Regions from separate parts of the Streptomyces sp. NBC_00038 genome, predicted to be linked through region 1. Evidence: riboswitches for the same ligand, from Rfam matches in the RefSeq annotation. Region 1 holds a riboswitch; each other region holds the start of a gene.
The links. A riboswitch is a leader RNA that binds a small molecule or an ion and turns the genes downstream of it on or off. The one in region 1 is predicted to bind cobalamin.
Positions count from the first base shown of each region.

Region 2: it holds a riboswitch for cobalamin, as region 1 does, so the genes downstream of both, OG219_RS11655 (cobalamin biosynthesis protein) here and OG219_RS17450 (HoxN/HupN/NixA family nickel/cobalt transporter) in region 1, are expected to answer to the same signal.
Region 3: it holds a riboswitch for cobalamin, as region 1 does, so the genes downstream of both, metE (5-methyltetrahydropteroyltriglutamate--homocysteine S-methyltransferase) here and OG219_RS17450 (HoxN/HupN/NixA family nickel/cobalt transporter) in region 1, are expected to answer to the same signal.

Region 1 covers NZ_JAPELQ010000001.1:3,843,730-3,848,473, reverse strand. The annotation lists gene OG219_RS17455 (YcnI family protein) at 1-556, shown strand, start outside; gene OG219_RS17450 (HoxN/HupN/NixA family nickel/cobalt transporter) at 618-1,721, opposite strand; cobalamin riboswitch at 1,749-2,003, opposite strand; gene OG219_RS17445 (helix-turn-helix domain-containing protein) at 2,085-2,444, shown strand; gene OG219_RS17440 (TQXA domain-containing protein) at 2,610-4,022, opposite strand; gene OG219_RS17435 (single-stranded DNA-binding protein) at 4,309-4,744, opposite strand, start outside.
Region 2 covers NZ_JAPELQ010000001.1:2,512,536-2,517,279, forward strand. The annotation lists gene OG219_RS11640 (helix-turn-helix transcriptional regulator) at 1-261, shown strand, start outside; gene OG219_RS11645 (hypothetical protein) at 305-922, shown strand; gene OG219_RS11650 (DUF397 domain-containing protein) at 1,175-1,399, opposite strand; cobalamin riboswitch at 1,671-1,813, shown strand; gene OG219_RS11655 (cobalamin biosynthesis protein) at 1,913-2,857, shown strand; gene OG219_RS11660 (cobyric acid synthase) at 2,854-4,365, shown strand; gene cobN (cobaltochelatase subunit CobN) at 4,362-4,744, shown strand, end outside.
Region 3 covers NZ_JAPELQ010000001.1:7,862,837-7,867,580, reverse strand. The annotation lists gene scpA (methylmalonyl-CoA mutase) at 1-841, shown strand, start outside; gene meaB (methylmalonyl Co-A mutase-associated GTPase MeaB) at 838-1,821, shown strand; cobalamin riboswitch at 1,825-2,055, shown strand; partial or broken gene metE (5-methyltetrahydropteroyltriglutamate--homocysteine S-methyltransferase) at 2,219-4,538, shown strand; gene OG219_RS35545 (CbtA family protein) at 4,629-4,744, opposite strand, start outside.

The sequences.
Region 1 (4,744 bases):
GAAGGTGCAGGTCTACCTGCCCACCGACCATCCGGTCCTGGGCGTTCTGGTCACCCCGGAGGCGGGCTGGACCGCGCAGGTGACGACGACCAAGCTGAAGACCCCGGTCAAGACGGACGACGGCACGATCACCGAAGCCGTCTCCGAGATCACCTGGACCGGCGGCAGGATCCGCCACGGCGAGTACCAGGACTTCAACGTCGCCTTCGGCCAACTGCCGGACGACGCGGACCAGTTGACCTTCAAGACACTGCAGACCTACTCGGACGGCAGTGTCGTCCGCTGGATCGAGGAGGCGGAGCAGGGCGGGGAGGAGCCGGAGAACCCGGCGCCGGTGCTGACGCTCACGGCCAAGACAGCGGCCGACTCCGAAGAGGCCGCGTCGTCGGACTCGGACTCGGGCTCGGACTCAGGCTCGGCTCCCGCCGCCGAGAGCTCGACCGCGAGCAGTGATTCGACTGCTCGCGGCCTGGGGATCGCCGGTCTGGTCGTGGGTGTCCTCGGTCTGGCCGCGGCCGGCTTCGCCCTGGTGCGAGCCCGCAGTGCCCGCTCCTAGTCCGCTTCCAGTTCCCACCTGGTCCGCTCCTGGTCCGTGAGCGGCTGCCGCCCCGCCGGTCTCAACTCCCCTCGGCGGGGCGGACCGCCCATCGCTGTTCCACCTTGGCCAGCCGCCAGTACGCCACGGCCGCGGCCCAGACGGCCACGAACAGGCCGACGATGATGTACCCGACGTTGCCCAGGTCGAGCCCCGCGATCCAGCCGGTGACCGAGTCGGTCAGGTCGAGCTTCTCGTGCAGGACGCTCACCAGCTCGATGGTGCCGATGAAGAAGGCCACCGCGATGGACAGGCCGGTGATGGTGAGGTTGTAGAACACCTTGCGCACCGGGTTGGAGAAGGCCCACTGGTAGGCGAAGTTCATGAACGTGCCGTCCAGCGTGTCGAACAGGCTCATCCCCGCCGCGAACAGCAGCGGCAGGCACAGGATCGCGTACCAGGGCAGGCCGGCCGCCGCGCCGCTGCCCGCCATCACCATCAGCGTGACCTCGGTGGCGGTGTCGAAGCCGAGGCCGAACAGGAAGCCCAGCGGGTACATCTGCCCCGGCCGCGTGATGGACTTGGTGAAGCGGCCGAGGATCCGGTTCATGAACCCCCGGGAATCCAGGTGCTGTTCGAGCTTGGCCTCGTCGTACGTACCGGCCCGCATCGCCCTGAAGACCCGCAGGATGCCGACGAGCGCGACGAGGTTGAGGGCGGCGATCAGGTAGAGGAACGACCCGGAGACCGTGGTGCCCATCACCCCGAGCACCTGGTGCGTACTCGAGCCCTCGTTCATGATCCGCCCGGCCAACTGGGTGCCTCCGGCGATCAGTGCGGCGAGCAGCACCACCACGCTGGAGTGCCCCAGCGCGAACCAGAAGCCCACCGACACCGGCCGTTTCCCGTCGGCCATCAGCTTTCGGGTGGTGTTGTCGATCGCGGCGATGTGGTCGGCGTCGAAGGCATGCCGCATGCCCAGGGTGTACGCCGTGATGCCCAGGCCGATGCCGAAGGCCTTGGAGCCGACCTCGTAGTGCTCCGGCACCACGAGCAGGAACAGGATGCCGAACGCGACGACATGCAGCGCCGCGATCACTGCCAGAAGTACGGCCGTGCGCACGGTGTCCTCGCGTCGCCAGCGGAATCCGGCGGCGGGTGGGGACGACTGCGTGGGCAGGGTCATGGGGTCACGCTCCAGCACCTCGTGGATCACTTCGTGAGATGCCGTGGCCGGTCTCCTGGCTGACGGGGGTCCGCACCGTCCCGCCTTCCCGGCCGCCGGGAGGCGACCAGTGGCCGAAGTGGGACGGGGCGCCTCAAGCCGTCCGGTCCGTACACGAGTACGCCGCGTACGGACCTGGTCCGAGGCCCGATCACAGTGGCGAGGGCCGCTCCGGCCTGGGCCTCTTCGAGGACGAAGAGGCCGTCACCGGTCTTCCCGAACACCACGGCCCACCAACCGTAGGGGTGGCCGGTCTCCCCTGCAAAGCTGCACAGGTGCGCAGGTATTGAAGATCACATAGCGGTGCCTGCGAGGATGACCCTCATGCACCTCGTCCCCGCCGAGCGAGCCGATCGCCGGACCATCGACGGCCACCGGGTCTGCGACGCCGTCGCCGCCATCGGTGAACCAGGGCATGTACGCGCCTGGGCCGACCGCTTCTCCCTCCTCGCGGACCCGCGTCGCCTCGCCCTGCTTCTTGCCCTGCACCGAGCCGGCCCCCTCGCCGTCTCCGACCTCGCCGTCGCGACCGGCATGAACGACCCCGCGGTGTCCCAGGCCCTGCGTCTGCTCCGTACCGCTGGGGTGGTCGAGGGTGACAAGGATGGGCGGGTCGTGCGCTACCGGGTGACCGACGGCCCGACCGCCGAACTCCTGGAGCACTGCGCGTCCGACGAGGGTTGAGGGGTTCTTGGGCTTTGGGGTCGTAGGGCTGTGGGGCCTTGGGGGGCGCCGTCTTTCCTGGAAAGGGTGCGGCCCCGGGCGCCTGGGGGGCAGGCCGGGGCCGCGGGCTCAGGAAGTCACCGTGCTGCGGTCACTCACTGTTGAGTTGCCAAGGTGCTGTGTCGCTCAGTGCTGCTCCGGTGCGTTCTTCTTGTTGACGAAGACCAGCGCGGCGCCGCCGATCACGACGAGGGCGATCGCCACGCCCCCGATGATCGGGGTGGCGCTGGAGCTGCCGGTCTCGGCGAGGTCGGTGCCGTCGCTGAAGGTTTCCACCGACGTGGCGGGGCTGGGCTCACCGGCCGTCTGGGTCGTGACGTCGCTCGTGCTGCCCTGCGTCTCGCAGTCGAGCATGCCGGTGAACCGCTTCTCGAAGCCGTTCGCGCCGGTGGCCGTGAAGTCGTACGCCTGGTCCTCCTGGAGCGTCACCGTCACCATCCGGGACTCGCCTGCCGGGATGGTGTGCTCGATCCCCGCCAGCTCGAAGGTGAACGCCTCGTCGCCCGCGTTGGCAGCCGTGATGTCGACGCCGCCCCTGGCGCAGTTCTTCTCGGCGGACAGCGCGGGTATCGCGCCTTCCGCGGCCCAGGTGGCGGTCGCCGTCGCGGAGACCGTCGACTCGCTGGAGCCGGCGAGTATCTGGGTCTGGCTGCGGGTCTCCGAGGCGAAGGCCCGGCCGACGGGCACGGTCGTCGACGCCTGCACGGTCAGCGCGGCCGAACCGTCCGGGCTGTCCTCGGGCACGTCGAAGTAGATCTGGCTGCCGTCGGCCGCGGAGGTGACCTCCTTGCCGTCCGCGTCCACGATCTTCACCCCGCTGGTGGCCGCGTCCGCGGGCGGTATCACCGTCACGCTCTCCGCGTTGGTGTGCACCGTGACCGGGCCGAGCTTCTCGGCGGCGTGGCCGGAGACCGCGGGCCGGTCGAGGGTCAGTGAGGCCGCGGGCTCCGCCAGGTTCTGCGCGCTCTTCTCCAGGTAGTCCGCGAGCTTCTCCGCCTGCGGGTCCACCGCGTCCACGTCGGCGCCGTCCGAGTACCGCCAGATGGCCACCTGGGTGCCGGCCGCCGCGTCCTGCTCGGTGAGACCGGCCGCTCCGGCCTTCTCGGCCAGTGCCACGAGGTTGTTGACCTGCGGATAGGAGTTCTGCAGGATCCAGCGGATCTTGCCCGCGTCCGCGTTGCCGTTCAGCGAGGTGCCGCTCCAGGAGGTCTCCTGGTACTTGGCGTCCTTCTGTGTCGGGTTGTGGAGGTCGACGCAGTAGGTCTGCAGAGTGCCGCCGTTGTCGACGGACATCTCGAACAGGCCCGCGGACACCTGCTGGTCCTCGCCGGTCTCGTCGTGAATCACGGCGGTTCCGTAGGTCTTCAGGCCGCCTATGGTGGCGGTCGCGCCACCCTGGTTCTGCGGCGTCTCGTCGGCGACGGCCGTACCGGCGGCGGCCATCGCCCCCGCGGCGACGAGCCCCGACACCAACGCCGCGGCGGCGAGGCGCGCGGCCCCTCGCCTGCGCGCGGACAACGCAGAGAACGAAGAAAGCACAGAATTCCCTTCGAGCAGGACCCGTTGACTTCGAGCAGGACCCGTTGACATGGGGGGACGGTCCAGCCAGCAGAATCAGAAGCCCCGTGATCCATGAGCTATGTCCGGCATCCTAAGGACGCGGCGCACCACGCTCCCCAGTCATGTCATCCGATAACCGATCCGACTCGGAATCGTTATCGCTCAACACGCCTGTGAGCTGCGCTTATCGACAAATCCACGAAGGTTGCCCGGAAGGTACTTGTCGATAAGCCGCAGTTCGGTCAGGTCGCTTCCGACTCCGACATCACGTCACTCCGGCCGGCTCGGGCTGAGTCTGTGGCTCCGTTTCCCAACTGGGCTCCGGCTGAGGGCTCGGAGTCGATGCGGTGTCCCCCTTGGAGGCACGTCGGAACGCCGACGTGCCCCGCGAGAGGTCGTGGCCGATCGCCACCGCGTCGATGTCCGCCGACGTCCAGCTCTGGCCGTCGCGCTGCTCGGTGCGCACCTTCAACCTGCCCTGCACCATGACGGGATCGCCCACCGACACCGATGCCCCCACGTTCGTGGCGAGCGCTCGATTGGCCCACACCGTGAAGAAGTTGGTGTGTCCGTCCGTCCACGCGCTCTTCTCGCGGTCCCAGTACCGCGCCGTCACCGCCAGCCGGAACCTCGCCGACGCCCCGTTGGCCAGCTCCCGGTACACCGGTGGCGTCGCCACGTTGCCCACCGCGCACACCATC
Region 2 (4,744 bases), 1.3 Mb from region 1:
CGCCCCAAGGTGTCCCTCCAGGTGCTCCCCTTCACCTCGGGCGCCCACTACTCCACCCTGGAGAGCTTCATCCTGCTCGGCTTCATGGATGACGACGACCTCCTCTATCTGGAGGCCCAGGGGAACAAGTCGACCCGTGACGAGCACGAACTGATCGTGCGCCACCAGGAGTGTTTCGAGTATCTCCGCGAGATCGCCTTGGGCGGAGAGCAGGCCACGGACCTGATCAGCCGGATCAGGGACGGTATCGACAGCAGCTGACCTCCGGGGCCCCAGGAGCCCGGGAGAAGCAAGGAGGCCTTGTATGCTGCCAGCCGCGTGGAATGAGTGGTGGCGGGAGGTCTTCACTGCCATCGGGCGGGCACCCTGGCGTACTGGCGGTGCGGATGGTACCCAAGGGACCGCTGAGCCCACCACCGGTGCCGGTCATCCGTCCGACGACGGCGGCGGACGAGGAGGTGAAGGCGGCGACTCCGATGCCGACGACACCCCCTCCGCCGACTCGGCGCTGTGGCAGACCCCCGTCGCCGACCTCTCCTACAACCAGCTCGTCCGTGACGCAATGGCAGACCAGGGTCGTACGGACCGGATGGACACCCTGGAACGTCATCTCACGGACGATCACCTCCGAGTCTTCATCACGAAGATCCTTTACTGCACCGGTTGCATCCTGGTCCTGGTGGTGGGCCTCGCCGGGCTGCTCGCCGTCATGGCCGCCTGCCGGCTGACCAACCCGTGGCTGATGGGCACCGCGACCGGGGTCGTCATGACCCCGGTGGTCGCCTTGAGCCGTCAGCTGACCAAGCTGATAGCGCAGGCCGGGACGACGGAACCCACGCTCAGCGACGACCGCCGGGCCGTGATCCCCGCTCAGCGGCCCGAGCTGCCGGCGGACAGGCAGTCGGCGGACGGTCCTTCCTGAACTCCGCGAAACCCCACCACAGGCCGGAGGCGACAGCAGCCGCCGCGGCCACCGCCACCCAGGTAGCCAGCCGCGCGGCCAAGCCGTCCACCAGCAGTGAGGCGGCCGCTCCGGTCAAGGCGGCCGCGGCGCCGAGCACCGCGCACATCAGCACGGTCCCCAGCGACGTGGAGGCCTTCCACGCTCCCCCGCGCAGGCCGTTGGCCACGTGCCGGATCTCGGTCAAATGATGATCAGTCATATGTCTCCCCCTCAGCCTTCGGATCCCCCTGGGCCGACGAGACGGTCCGAGTCGGCGAAAGCCGTCACAAACGCCTGCCAGTGCCAGCCGGGGAAGGCGATATACGACTCGAACGGTTTCCCCGAGTCACGGATGATCACCGCGCCCCCGACGAACGCCACCTCGACGCACTGGCCATCGGCTCCGCTGTAGCTGCTCTTGCGCCAGGTGAACCCGCTTGAGTCTTCATTGCGCACGCCTACCTCCTGCTGCCCGAGAGCCGGCGTCCCCCGATGCGCGTCCATCTCTGTCCCCCATGTCGAGCCACGATAGCGCCGTGATCTTGGTCGGCACAGAGGGCCACCGTGAGCCGCCCCACCACGCCACAACGCGGAAGCAACCACCCTCGAACCGCTCCCCGATTGTCACATTCCAGTCTATGAAAGCTCTTTTTGTCGGCCTAGGGGAAAACCGACCCTGTGTGGGTCTCAGCACACTCCTTCGCCCCAGGTCAACAGCAAGTTGACGGGTCTTCCAACCCCATGGTGGACTGCCGGAGCCAAGTACGGCGGCAAGAGAGGAAGCCGGTGCGAATCCGGCGCGGTCCCGCCACTGTCACCGGGGAAGACATCCCCGGAAGCCAGGAACTCTCACCGTCGGTCTCTTCGAACCAGGGCGCGGACACCCTGAGTGAGGACATATCGCCATGCGCGGCTGCCCAAGTGCCATGCGAACAACGGTTGTGCCCGACCTGACGGTCGGCTGAACCGGTGCGTGCCGATCGCGTCTTCGCGTACGGCGCCGCCGCCGGCCTTCTCGGTGACCTGCTGCTCGGCGATCCCCGCCGGGGCCATCCGGTCGCCGCGTTCGGACGCGCCGCGGGAGCCGTCGAGCGGGTGCTGTGGCGGGACCACCGAGGGTGGGGCGCACTGCACACGGCCGTGTGCGCGGGCGGCGCCACCGGGCTCGCGGCGCTCGCGAGTCGTTCCGTACGTGGATCCCGTACCGCCTCCATCGCACTGACCGCCGCCGCCACTTGGGCCGTCGTCGGGGGGACCTCGCTGGGCCGGGAGGCCCGCGCGATCGGCGGCGCGCTCGAAGCCGGCGATGTCGAGGGGGCCCGGGAGCGGCTGCCGCATCTGTGCGGGCGGGATCCGCAGTCGCTCGACGCGGACGGGATCGCCCGGGCCGTCGTCGAGTCCGTCGCCGAGAACACCTCCGACGCCGTGGTGGGGGCTCTTGTGTGGGGCGCGGTGGCCGGCGTTCCCGGGCTCGTCGGGTTCCGCGCCGTCAACACGCTCGACGCGATGGTCGGGCACAAGTCCGCCAAGTACCGGCGCTACGGCTGGGCTTCCGCGCGGCTCGACGATGTCGCGGGCTGGCCGGGCGCGAGGCTCACCGCCGCTCTCGCGGCCGCCGCCGGAGACGACCCGCGGGGCGCCGCGCGCGCCTGGCGGGTGGACGCCTGCAAGCATCCGAGCCCCAACGCCGGGCCCGTGGAGGCTTCGTTCGCGGGGGCGCTCGGTGTGCGGCTCGGCGGGACCCTCGCCTACGGGGGAAGGGTCGAGCACCGGCCGGTACTGAACGGGAAGGGCCGCGCCGTCGCGGTCGGGGACATCGAGCGGGCCGTACGGCTGTCGCGGCGCGTCAGCTGGCTCGCGCTGGGTGTGTGTGTCGCCGGGCGGCTGCTGAGGCCCCGGGGAGGGAACTCATGAGCGGCGGCGGGCTGCTGATCGCCGGAACCACCTCCGACGCGGGCAAGAGCGTCGTGACCGCCGGGATCTGCCGGTGGCTGGTGCGCCAGGGCGTCAAGGTCGCGCCCTTCAAGGCGCAGAACATGTCGCTCAATTCCTTCGTGACGCGTGAGGGCGCCGAGATCGGGCGGGCGCAGGCCATGCAGGCGCAGGCCGCTCGTGTGGAGCCGACCGCGCTGATGAATCCCGTGCTGCTGAAGCCGGGGAGCGACCGGAGCAGTCAGGTCGTGCTCATGGGGAAGCCCGTGGGTGAGATGAGTGCGCGCGGCTACCACGGAGGGCGGCAGGAAGCGCTGCTCGGGACCGTGCTGGAGTGCCTCGCCGAGTTGCGGGGCACGTATGACGCGGTGATCTGCGAGGGGGCGGGGAGTCCGGCCGAGATCAATCTGCGGCGGACGGACATCGTGAACATGGGGATCGCGCGCAACGCGCGGCTGCCCGTGCTCGTCGTCGGTGACATCGACCGCGGGGGCGTCTTCGCGTCGTTCTTCGGGACGGTCGCGCTGCTCTCGCGCGAGGACCAGGAGCTGGTCGCCGGGTTCCTCGTGAACAAGTTCCGCGGGGATGTCTCCCTCCTGGAGCCGGGGCTCGACATGCTCCACGGGCTCACCGGGCGGCCCTCGTACGGCGTGCTGCCCTTCCAGCACGGCCTCGGGATCGACGAGGAGGACGGGCTGCGGGTTTCGATGCGGGGCACGGTCCGGGAGTCGGTGGTGGCCGACCCCGTCGGCCAGGACATCCTGCGGGTCGCCGTCTGCGCCGTCCCCCTGATGTCCAACTTCACGGACGTGGACGCGCTGGCCGCCGAGCCGGGTGTCGTCGTGCGTTTCGTGGACCGGGCCGAGGAGTTGGCCGACGCGGACCTCGTCGTCGTACCGGGGACCCGGGGGACGGTGAAGGCGCTGGAGTGGCTTCGGGAGCGCGGGCTCGCGGACGCGATCGCGCGACGGGCCGCCGAGGGGCGGCCCGTGCTCGGTATCTGCGGCGGCTTCCAGCTCCTCGGCGAGCACATCGAGGACGAGGTCGAGTCGCGGGCAGGTCATGTCGACGGGCTCGGGCTGCTGCCCGTACGGGTGCGGTTCGCGCGGGAGAAGACGCTCACGCGGCCCGTGGGCGAAGCCCTCGGCGAGCCCGTCGAGGGGTACGAGATCCACCATGGCGTCGCCCAAGTCACCGGCGGAGAGCCCTTCTTGGACGGGTGCCGGGTCGGTGAGGTCTGGGGCACGCACTGGCACGGCTCGCTGGAGTCGGACGAGTTCCGGCGCGCCTTCCTGCGCGAGGTGGCGGCCGCCGCGGGCCGTCGTTTCGTGCCGGCCGCCAGTACGTCGTTCGCGGCGCTGCGCGAGGAGCAGCTGGACCGGCTCGGCGATCTGATCGAGGAACACGCGGATACGGACGCGCTGTGGCGGCTCATCGAGTCCGGCGCGCCGACAGGACTGCCTTTCATTCCACCGGGAGCGCCCGCATGAGCACAGTGTTGTTGTTGTCGACCGCCGACACGGATCTGCTGGCGGCCCGGGCCTCCGGCGCCGCGTACCGGATCGGCAATCCGACCCGGGTGGACGTCGCCGCCGAACTCCCCGAGCTCGTCAGGGGCGCGGACCTCGCGGTCGTACGGCTCCTTGGCGGCAAGCGTGCCTGGGAGGACGGGCTCGCCTTCCTCAAGGCGTCGGGCATTCCGACCGTCCTGCTCGGCGGGGAGTCCGTCCCCGACGCGGAGTTGATGGCCGAGTCGTCCGTGCCCGCCGGTGTGGTCGCCGAGGCGCTGCGCTATCTCGTCGAGGGCGGCCCGGAGAACCTGACCGAGCTGGCCCGCTTCCTCTCCGACACCGTGCTGCTCACCGGCGA
Region 3 (4,744 bases), 4.0 Mb from region 1:
CATCGAGGAGGCGGCGGCCCGCACCCAGGCGCGTATCGACTCCGGACGCCAGCCGGTCATCGGCGTGAACAAGTACCGGGTCGAGACCGACGAGCAGATCGACGTCCTCACGGTCGACAACTCCTCCGTACGCACGCAGCAGATCGAGAAGCTGCGGCGGCTGCGCGCGGAGCGCGACGAGCGGGCGTGCCAGGACTCGTTGGACGCCCTGACCCGCGCCGCCGGGGGCACCGGAAACCTGCTGGAGCTGGCCGTGAACGCGGCCCGTGCGAAGGCCACCGTCGGCGAGATCTCCGACGCCCTGGAGAAGGTGTACGGACGGCACTCGAGCCAGATCCGTACGATCTCCGGTGTGTACCGCAACGAAGCCGGCGATTCCCCGAACGTCGAGCGCACCCGGTCGCTCGTGGGCTCCTTCGAGGAGGCCGAGGGCCGTCGCCCCCGCATCCTGGTCGCCAAGATGGGCCAGGACGGCCACGACCGCGGCCAGAAGGTGATCGCCACGGCCTTCGCGGACCTCGGCTTCGACGTCGATGTCGGCCCGCTGTTCCAGACCCCGGCGGAGGTCGCCCGGCAGGCCGTCGAGGCGGACGTGCACATCGTCGGGGTGTCCTCGCTGGCCGCCGGGCACCTCACGCTCGTACCGGCGTTGCGGGAGTCGCTCGCCGAGGAGGGCCGTGAGGACATCATGATCGTGGTCGGCGGGGTGATTCCGCCGCAGGACGTGCCCACGCTCCTGGAGATGGGTGCGGCTGCCGTCTTCCCGCCCGGGACGGTGATCCCGGACGCGGCGTACGACCTGGTTCAGCGGCTGGCCACCGACCTCGGGCACACCCCGTGATCGATGTCGACACCTATGTGAAGGGCGTGCTCGACGGGAAGCGGGCGCTGGTGGCACGCGCCATCACGCTCGTCGAGTCGACGAATCCCCAACACCGGGCCATGGCGCAGGAGTTGCTGACCGAGCTGCTGCCGCACAGCGGGAAGGCGCGGCGGATCGGCATCAGCGGGGTGCCCGGCGTGGGCAAGTCGACGTTCATCGACGCGCTCGGCACCCTGCTCACCGGGCTCGGCCACCGGGTCGCGGTGCTGGCCGTCGACCCCTCGTCGAGCCGTACGGGCGGTTCGATCCTGGGCGACAAGACCCGGATGGAGCGCCTCGCCGTGGATCCCGCGGCCTTCGTGCGGCCCTCCCCCACCGCCGGCACCCTGGGCGGCGTCGCCAAGGCCACGCGCGAGTCGATCGTGGTGATGGAGGCGGCGGGCTACGACGTCGTGCTGGTGGAGACGGTCGGCGTCGGCCAGTCCGAGACAGCGGTCGCCAACATGGTCGACTCCTTCCTGCTGCTGACCCTCGCCCGCACCGGAGACCAGTTGCAGGGCATCAAGAAGGGCGTCCTGGAACTGGCCGACGTGATCGCCGTGAACAAGGCGGACGGCCCGCACGAGCGTGACGCGCGCGCCGCGGCTCGCGAACTGGCCGGAGCCCTGCGGCTCATGCACTCCGCCGAAGCGGCATGGACCCCGCCCGTACTGACGTGCAGCGCCCGCGAGTCGACGGGCCTGGACACCGTCTGGGAGCGCCTCGACCAGCACCGCACGCTCCTCGACTCGACCGGCCGGCTCGCCGCCAAGCGCCGCGACCAGCAGGTCGACTGGACCTGGACGATGGTGCGCGACGAGCTGCTTCGCCGGCTGAACGGCGATCCGGCCGTACGCGCCCTCGCGCCCGCCCTCGAACAGCGGGTCCGCGCCGGGGAGTTGACGGCCACACTCGCCGCCGAACGCATCCTGGGGGCCTTCGGGGGCGAGACGGGCTGAGCTAGGCTGACCGGTGCAGCTGGTTCGCCCCGTCCGCCAGGCGGGATGCGTCGCAAGAGGGAACCCGGTGGGAATCCGGGACTGCCCCGCAGCGGTGAGTGGGAACGACCGCCGTCATACGCACTGGAGCCGAGAGGTTCTGGGAAGCGACGGTCAGTAGGTGTCCGCCGTACGGAGAACGTACGGAGTACGCGCCCGCGAGTCCGAAGACCTGCCCGCTGCCCGCGCGCGACCGATCGTGCGCGGACATCCCGGTGACCTCGTGGGCGGGTCGGCGTACATACCAGGCAGACGACCGCGCCTCGCCGCTCGAGAGTCGTTCCGTCCGGTTCGTCACCCCTTCGCGCTCTCGTCCCGTCCCGGGATCTCAGGGAGACATCTCGCGAAGGAGATTTCCGTGACAACGAAGTCCGCAGCCGCGGCAGTACGGGCCACCGTGCACGGCTACCCCCGTCAGGGCCAGGGCCGGGAGCTCAAGAAGGCGATCGAGGGCTACTGGAAGGGCCGCGTCGACGCCGACGCCCTCCGGGCCACCGCCGCCGAACTGCGCCGGGCCAACTGGCGCCAGCTGGCCGGGGCCGGCATCCACGAGGTGCCGACCGGCGACTTCTCGTACTACGACCACGTCCTGGACACCACCGTCATGGTCGGCGCGATCCCCGAACGCCACCGGGCCGCCGTCGAGTCCGACGTGCTGGACGGCTACTTCGCGATGGCGCGCGGCACACAGGATGTGGCGCCCCTGGAGATGACGAAGTGGTTCGACACCAACTACCACTACCTCGTACCGGAGTTGGGCCCGAACACCGTCTTCGCCACCGACTCCACCAAGCAGGTCACCGAGTTCGGCGAAGCTCTCGCACTCGGCCTCACCGCCCGCCCGGTCCTCGTCGGCCCCGTCACCTACCTCCTGCTCGCCAAGCCCGCGCCCGGCGTGGCCCCGGACTTCGACCCGCTGACCCTCCTCGACCGGCTGCTGCCCGTGTACGCCGAGGTCCTCGGGGACCTGCGAGCCGCGGGCGCCGAGTGGGTGCAGCTCGACGAACCGGCCCTCGTCCAGGACCGCACGCCCGCCGAGCTGAACGCCGCCGCGCGCGCCTATCGTGAGCTGGGCGGGCTCACCGACCGTCCGAAGCTGCTGGTCGCCTCGTACTTCGGCCGGCTCGGCGACGCGCTGCCGGTGCTGGCCAAGGCTCCTGTCAACGGTCTCGCCCTGGACTTCACCGACGACGCCGCCGCCAACCTGGACGCCCTGGCCGCGGTGGGCGGACTGCCCGGCAAGCGCCTGGTCGCGGGTGTGGTCAACGGCCGCAACATCTGGGTGAACGACCTGTCGGCCTCCCTCGCCACGCTCGGCACCCTGCTCGGGCTGGCCGGTCAGGTCGACGTGGCCGCCTCCTGCTCGCTGCTCCACGTCCCGCTCGACGCCGCCGTCGAACGCGACATCGAGCCGCAGATCCTGCGCTGGCTCGCCTTCGCCCGCCAGAAGACCGCCGAGATCGTCACCCTCGCCAAGGGCCTCGCCCGTGGGACCGAGACCATCGCGGCCGAACTGGCCGCCAACCGGGCCGACCTGGCCTCCCGCGCCGGCTCGGCGCTGACCCGCGACCCCGCGGTACGGGCCCGCACCGCCGCCGTCACGGACGCCGACGCCCGCCGCTCCCAGCCGTACGCCGAGCGGGCCGCCGCCCAGCGCGCCCACCTCGGTCTGCCGCTGCTGCCGACCACCACCATCGGCTCCTTCCCGCAGACCGCCGAACTGCGCGTCGCGCGGGCCGACCTGCGCGCGGGGCGGATCGACGGCGCCGGGTACGAGGAGCGCATCAGGGCCGAGATCGGCGAGGTGATCTCCTTCCAGGAGAAGACCGGTCTTGACGTCCTGGTGCACGGTGAGCCCGAACGCAACGACATGGTCCAGTACTTCGCCGAACAGCTGACGGGGTACCTCGCCACCCAGCACGGCTGGGTCCAGTCGTACGGCACCCGTTACGTCCGCCCGCCGATCCTGGCCGGCGACATCTCCCGCCCCGAGCCGATGACGGTGCGCTGGACGACGTACGCCCAGTCCCTCACCGACCGCCCGGTCAAGGGCATGCTCACCGGACCGGTCACCATGCTCGCCTGGTCCTTCGTCCGCGACGACCAGCCGCTCGGCGACACCGCCCGCCAGGTCGCCCTCGCCCTGCGCGACGAGGTCGAGGAGCTGGAAGCGGCGGGGACTTCGGTCATCCAGGTCGACGAGCCCGCCCTGCGCGAGACGCTGCCAATGCGGGCCGTGGACCGTCCCGCGTACCTGGCCTGGGCCACCGAGGCGTTCCGGCTCACCGTCGGCGGCGTACGCCCGGACACCCAGATCCACACCCACATGTGCTACGCCGAGTTCGGCGACATCGTCCAGGCCATCGACGACCTCGACGCCGACGTCATCAGCCTGGAGGCCGCCCGCTCCCACATGCAGGTCGCCCGCGAGCTGGCCGGGCACGGCTATCCGCGCGAGGCGGGGCCCGGCGTGTACGACATCCACTCCCCCCCGCGTGCCGAGCACCGACGAGGCGGCCGCCCTGCTGCGCAAGGGACTTGAGGCCATCCCCGCCGAACGGCTGTGGGTCAACCCCGACTGCGGCCTGAAGACCCGCGGCTGGCCCGAGACCCGCGCGTCCCTGGAGAACCTGGTCGCGGCGGCCCGGACGGTCCGCACGGAGCTCGCGGGATCCTGATCCGACCGGCCGGCCGAGAGGGCAAGCCCCGGCTCCCTCTCGGCCGGCCCCTTCTCAAGGTCCCGTACGAGTTCCTCTTCATGCGGTACGTCAATGCGGAACGGGCGCTGCCTTCGCGGGTGCGGCCTCAACAGCTCGCGGAGTCAGCAGCCGCTGCGCCAACTCGCCGAAGATCAGGCCGAATCCGGTCCACAGAGTGAGCTGGA